3 regions of the Bradyrhizobium sp. Rc2d genome follow, and region 1 is predicted to be linked to each of the others. Evidence: predicted binding sites of a transcription regulator. Region 1 holds the regulator's gene; each other region holds the start of a gene.
The links. The regulator LexA, encoded in region 1, represses DNA repair genes until DNA is damaged. The targets are predictions, from matches to a motif close to TGTTCNNNNTGTGTTCNG.

Region 1 (2,271 bases):
TGTTCATGGTGCCGCTGATTCGCGCCTTGTCGGGCCGGTCCGTGATTCATCACCGCCATGAGCGCGCCGTGCTCGGCCGCGATGTGGGCGCAAACGATATGCGCGCGGATTATCTTCGTGCACGTCTGGAACAGCGCGACGACGGCACGCTGGTGGCCGTTCCCGTCGATCACCAGGATTCCTCGCTGCTTGCGAATCTCGCTGCGGCGCAGGCACTTCTCGTGCGCGCACCGTTCGCGCCGAAAGCCGGAGCCGGCTCGCCTTGCGAGGTGCTGCGCCTGCCCGTCTGAGCGCACCACCACACGTGTTCCGCGAACTTTGTCGCGTTCACGGTAAATTAAGCAGTTGCGGAACACATATCGAACATATAGTGTCCGTTCATGATTTGTTTCGAGGATGTAGCGGTTCGCCGCTCCAATTCAGCGTCTCGGAATCGAACGACATCAACCGGGGGACTTTGGTCGAGATGTTAACGCGCAAACAATACGAGCTTCTGCGGTTCATCAGCGAACGTCTGAAGGAAAGCGGCGTGCCGCCCTCCTTCGACGAGATGAAGGATGCGCTCGACCTGCGCTCGAAATCGGGCATCCATCGCCTGATCACCGCGCTGGAGGAGCGCGGCTTCATCCGCCGCCTGCCCAACCGCGCTCGCGCCATCGAGGTGATCAAGCTGCCTGAGCTCCAGGCCGCCGCCGGCAACCGCCGCGGCTTCACGCCAAGCGTCATCGAGGGCAATCTCGGCAAGGTGCGCGCGAGCTCCAGTCCGCCCGCCGACGAGGGCGAGCGTCCCGTTGCGGTGCCCGTGATGGGTCGCATCGCAGCCGGTACGCCGATCGAAGCGTTGCAGACCCGCAGTCACACCATCAGCGTGCCGCCCGACATGCTCGGCTCGGGCGAACACTATGCGCTCGAAGTGCGCGGCGATTCGATGGTCGAGGCCGGCATCCTCGACGGCGACATGGCGCTGATCCAGCGCAACGAGAGCGCCGATACCGGCGACATCGTGGTGGCGCTGATCGACGACGAGGAAGCGACGCTCAAGCGCTTCCGCCGCCGCGGCGCCTCGATCGCGCTCGAACCCGCCAACGCCGCCTACGAGGTGCGCATCCTGCCGCCGAACCGGGTGAAGATTCAGGGCAAGCTGATCGGACTGTACCGCAAGTACTGAGACGACCCAGCGGTCATTCGATACCAATGATTCCGATTGGAGCGGACGGATTGTCCGCTCCAGCTGAATAGTCTTTCTGATCTTGGGCAGATTATCTGGCCCCTCTCCCAGCGCTATGTCCTCAACATGCCGCCCGAAGCACTCATCGCTTTGCGGCTCAAGAGATCGAGGAGACAACGATGCGCAGGATCGTTTTGAGCGCGTTCGCCAGTATGCTGATCGCTGCATCGGCAGCGCAAGCATTCGCAGCACAATCGCAGCACCATCCCCGCAAGTCGGCGCACGCAACAACGACCGAGCAATTCCGTAGCGCCCGAAATGCCGTCGCGCGACAGCCACAGCCGAGTTGGCCATATTCCGGATGGTCGGCGCCCGCAGGCCGCTGACGCTCGCATCCGCCAAATGCACTAAAGCGAACTTTGTTCCTATCGGATTCGGGAAAGATAATGTGATCGCATCCTGCTGACGCCAGCCGCAGATTCGCCCACAACCAAGCAGAACGTTACGTGCTTCCACTCTGATAGAGGCTTGCGCCTCCGAAAGAGGCGCGGGTTGCTATCTTCGAATAGGAGCACCCGATGTGTGACTACAGTCTGCATGCCGTTGCATCGCGCCCCGCCGAAGTCGGCGAGACGATCGTGTCGACAACGTTCCGCGGCACCTCGACGCGCGGTTTTGCTTCCGCGGCCGACCCGACCGTGGCCGTCTGCCTGCTGCCGGGAACGGAGCTCGCCTTCGCCGACAACGTCCGTTACGACAATCGTTGGATCTGGACGCGCACGATCAACTCCCGCGTCGGCAAGTTCGGCAAGATCGATCCGCACATTCCCGATCGCCATCATGACGCGATCGAATTCCCCGACGGCAAATACGTGCTGGTGACGCAGCTCGTCGAAGGCCAGCGCGCAACCGTGCTGCAACTGCCGGTGACGCAGCCGGTCGGCGAGCGCGAGCACAAGCCGCTGGTCGATGCCGACAGCCGGCCGACGATCACGCGTCTGCCGATCGGCTGAGCCGTCCCTGGCCACCAGGTCGGGCCAGGATTGAAAATGCCATCGCCGGCCGAGGCCGGCGAGATGGTATGATTTATGTTCTGCGGAAGT
Region 2 (2,271 bases), on a different contig from region 1:
AAGGCCAGATCCGGTTCCCGTCAAGGTTCACGGTCTCAGAGGAGACGCCAGATCCATTCCATCAGCTTCGCGATCACGTCGCCGAACAGCAGCAGTGCCGCGGACCAGACCAGTGCCGAGACGAAATTGGCGACCTGGAAGCTCCAATAGGGCATCTCGAAGATGCCGGCTGCGAGCGGCACCGAGGCGCGCAAGGGGCCGAAAAAGCGGCCGATGAAGATGCTGGGCACGCCCCAGCTCCGCACGAAGACCTCGCCCTTGGGCAGGAGTTCCGGATAGCGCGAGAGCGGCCACATCTGGGCGACGCTCTCCTTGTAACGGTAGCCGAACCAGTAGGAGACCCAGTCACCCAGCGCCGCGCCAAGGCCGCCAGCGATCCAGACCGGAAAGAAGCTGATGCCGCTCACCCCGATCAGCGCACCAATCCCCACCAGCGCGCCCCAGGCCGGAACCAGCAGCGAGATGAAGGCAAGCGACTCCCCGAAGGCGAGCAGGAACACGATCGGCGCCGCCCAAGCCTGGTGAGCGCGCACGAAGTCGGCAAGGGCGTGCGCAAACTGCTCCATTCCAGATTAGCCTTCCGCCCTGTCTCAAGGTGCTGCTCGATGAAAAGGACTGGTAAGCCAAGGGCTTGTGTGACATCAAGTCACAAAGCCCGGTTAGGGATGGGTCCGGACGTCAAATTGCCGGGACTTGGCGGGTCTGCGGCGTAAAATCGCCGAGATTGGCAACCAACCACACGGCCCGACAGGCCCAGCTGTAACCTTTCCGAGTCAGAAGTGGCATAGTCGGCCTAACCGATTCGCCGCTCCTGCGGCCCTCAAAACGTATCAAGAAATATGTCCAAGCAATTGAAAACCAAAGCGAAAGACGATCTGTTCGGCGCCAACGAGTCAAAGTCCCGTGCGTCCGCCGCCAAGACGGCCTCGCGCGGCAGCGGCGGGGAAGCCGACTACACGGCGGCCGACATCGAGGTGCTCGAGGGCCTGGAACCGGTGCGGCGCCGACCCGGCATGTATATCGGCGGCACCGATGAGAAGGCGCTGCATCACCTCTTCGCCGAAGTCATCGACAACTCCATGGACGAGGCGCTGGCTGGGCACGCGACCTTCATCGAGGTCGATCTGAGCGCGGATGGGTTCCTGACCGTGACCGACAACGGCCGCGGCATCCCGGTCGATCCGCATCCGAAATTCCCGAAGAAGTCGGCGCTCGAAGTCATCATGTGCACGCTGCATTCGGGCGGCAAATTCGACTCCAAGGTCTACGAGACCTCGGGCGGTCTGCACGGCGTCGGCATCTCCGTGGTGAACGCCCTCTCCTCGCGCCTCGAGGTCGAGGTCGCGCGCAGCCAAAAGCTCTACCGCATGACGTTCGAGCGCGGGCATCCCAAGGGCAAGCTCGAGGATCTCGGCAAGATCAACAACCGCCGCGGCACGCGCGTGCGCTTCAAGCCCGATACCGACATTTTCGGCGCCAAGGCCTCGTTCAAGCCGCAGCGCCTGTTCAAGATGACGCGCTCGAAGGCGTATCTGTTCGGCGGCGTCGAAATCCGCTGGAACTGCGCGCCCGAGCTACTCAAGGGCGTCGAGGACGTGCCGGCGGAGGCGACGTTCCACTTCCCCGGCGGTCTCAAGGATTATCTCGCCGCGGCGATCCACGCCGACACGCTGGTGCATCCCGACATCTTCTCCGGCAAGTCCGGCCGTAACGGTGCCCATGGCGCCTGCGAGTGGGCGGTGGCGTGGACCGCCGATGCCGACGGTTTTCTCTCCTCCTACACCAACACCGTGCCGACGCCCGATGGCGGCACGCATGAATCGGGATTGCGCAGCGCGCTGCTGCGCGGCCTGAAGGATCACGCCGAGCGCGTCGGTCAGGGCAAGCGCGCCGCGTCCGTCACCTCCGAAGACGTGATGGTCGGCGCCGCCGTGATGCTCTCGGTGTTCGTGCGCGAGCCTGAATTCCAGGGCCAGACCAAGGACCGCCTCGCCACGGCAGAAGCGCAGCGCATCGTCGAACAGGCGATGAAGGATCCATTCGACCATTGGCTGTCGGGCAATCCGAACATGGCCAACAGGCTGCTCGACTTCGTGATCGACCGCGCCGAGGAGCGGTTGCGCCGGCGCCAGGAAAAGGAGACCGCGCGCAAGACTGCGGGCAAGAAGCTGCGTCTGCCTGGCAAGCTCGCCGACTGCACCGATGCCGGCACCGAAGGCTCCGAGCTCTTCATCGTCGAGGGCGACTCGGCCGGCGGTAGCGCCAAGCAGG
Region 3 (2,271 bases), on a different contig from region 1:
CAGCCAGTCCGGGCGGTTGGCGACGAAGGTCCAGGTGCGAATCTGCGCGATCCGGGCCGACAGCGTGTCGATGTCGCCGTCGGTGCGGTCGGCCTGGTCGACCTGGGCGGCAAACCAGGCATCGGGGACGCATCCCTTCTGCATCAGGAAGCCGTAGAGCGTCGTCACCAGCTCGGCATGGGCGGCGGGCGACAGCTTTCGGTAATCGGGGACCTGGCATGCCTCCCAGAGGCGTTCCACGGCGTCTTTGCCATGCGCGATATCGCGCACCTCGCCGTCGCGGGCGGCGTGGTCGAGCACGCGCATGTCCTCGGCAACAGGCGCGCGCGTCAGCGCCTCATGGCCCGGGGCAAGGTTCAGCGATACCTGGAGCGCGCCGAGCGAGGAGAAATCCAGCTTCGAGTTGCGCCATTGCAGCATCTTCACGGCATCGAAGGTGTGGTTCTGCAGCGCGTTGACGAGCTCGGGCTCGAACGGGGCGCAGCGGCCGGTGGTGCCGAAGGTGCCGTTGCGCGTGGCGCGGCCGGCGCGGCCGGCGACCTGCGCGAATTCGGCCGGGGTCAGCCGGCGGAACTGGTAGCCGTCGAATTTGCGGTCGGAGGCGAAGGCGACGTGGTCGACGTCGAGGTTGAGGCCCATGCCGACCGCGTCGGTGGCAACGAGATAGTCGACATCGCCGCTTTGGAACATCGCCACCTGCGCATTGCGCGTGCGAGGGCTGAGCGAGCCCAGCACCACGGCGGCGCCGCCATGCTGGCGGCGGATCAGCTCGGCGATGGCATAGACCTCGTCGGCCGAGAACGCGACGATCGCGGTGCGGCGCGGCTGGCGCGTGATCTTGCGGTCGCCGGCAAATTCGAGGCTGGACAGGCGCGGCCGCGTGATCATGGACACGCCCGGCAAAAGGCGCTCGATGATCGGGCGCATCGTGGCGGCGCCGAGCAGCAGCGTCTCGTCGCGGCCGCGGCGGTTGAGGATGCGGTCGGTGAAGACGTGGCCGCGTTCGAGGTCCGAGGCGATCTGGACCTCGTCGATGGCGAGGAACGACACATCGAGGTCGCGCGGCATCGCCTCGACCGTCGAGACCCAATAGCGCGGCTTCTTCGGCTTGATCTTCTCTTCGCCGGTGACGAGCGCAACGCTCTCCAGCCCCGCGCGATCGGCGATCTTGTTGTAGACCTCGCGCGCCAACAGGCGCAGCGGCAAGCCGATCATGCCGGAGGGATGCGCCAGCATCCGCTCGATGGCGAGATGGGTCTTGCCGGTGTTGGTCGGCCCAAGCACCGCAGTGACGCCGGCGCCGGGCGCGCGCTCGGAAGCGAAGGGGGAGGGAGAGAAAGCCATGTCTGGGGGATTAGGTAGTGGCGATTTGGGCGAATGTCAGTGCCGTTTTGGGGCGATGAGGTGCATGGCGCCGACCACGCACACCGCTGTCATCGCCCGGCTCGACCGGGCGATCCAGTATTCCAGAGACAGCAGTGATTGAACCGAGAAGCCGCGGCGTACTGGATGCCCCGGTCAAGCCGGGGCATGACAGCGGAGAATGTGGTGGCACTCCTCCCCAAACCTCGCGCAACTGTCTCACTTTGCGACGCTTTTCCCGTTGGCCTTAAGCTTCGGAACGACTCTAGAACGAATCGCGGCCGAATCGCTGACTCCCTGATGAGTCCTGTTCCGTTCACGCAACATGTCGCGGGACTCGTATTGATTGCGCACTAGATGGAGTTTTGCCCGATCGCACAAGCGACGTTTCGGTGGCGGGTTTCTTAAAATTGGGGATGGCGCGGAGTCGAATCAGAATCGGGCGGGAGTCAAATGGATTCCCCGGCCACGAACCCTGCCAAAACAAAAAGTGCGAAAACAACCCCATGCACAGTAGCACATCATTGAATTTACACACTTTCTTACCCTCCCCTGGAGGGGGAGGGTCGCTGGGCATGCAGCGAAGCGAAATGCACAGCGGGGTGGGGTGATCTCTCCGCACGGGCACTGTTCGTGCGGAGAGATCACCCCACCCCGTCGCTCATTTTCGCTGCGCTCAATGTGCGCCGACCCTCCCCCTCCAGGGGAGGGTGAAGGCTACTGCGTCTTGGCGACGCGTGGCGGCTGGGGGGCGGTGATGAAGCTGGTTGCTTCCAGCATCGCCGGCCCCAGCGGCGTCGGCACCTTCAGCCAGAACGGGACCAGGATGCGCGTGCCGGCCACCGGCGCAAACGCGATCTCGATGTTGCGCTGGGCGGCGAGGTATTTGATCACGGGGCGGTCGGGGAT

Region 2: the regulator LexA is predicted to act here: its motif matches at 822-839, upstream of parE (DNA topoisomerase IV subunit B).
Region 3: the regulator LexA is predicted to act here: its motif matches at 1,618-1,635, upstream of BLV07_RS30815 (helicase-related protein).

What each region holds. Positions count from the first base shown of each region.
Region 1 is NZ_FNCU01000008.1:96,686-98,956, forward strand. It holds gene BLV07_RS13065 (molybdopterin molybdotransferase MoeA) at 1-290, shown strand, start outside; gene lexA (transcriptional repressor LexA) at 467-1,168, shown strand; gene BLV07_RS13080 (hypothetical protein) at 1,747-2,181, shown strand.
Region 2 is NZ_FNCU01000013.1:66,955-69,225, forward strand. It holds gene BLV07_RS17875 (DedA family protein) at 36-566, opposite strand; gene parE (DNA topoisomerase IV subunit B) at 840-2,271, shown strand, end outside.
Region 3 is NZ_FNCU01000032.1:40,285-42,555, reverse strand. It holds gene BLV07_RS30815 (helicase-related protein) at 1-1,344, opposite strand, end outside; gene BLV07_RS30805 (DUF3108 domain-containing protein) at 2,080-2,271, opposite strand, start outside.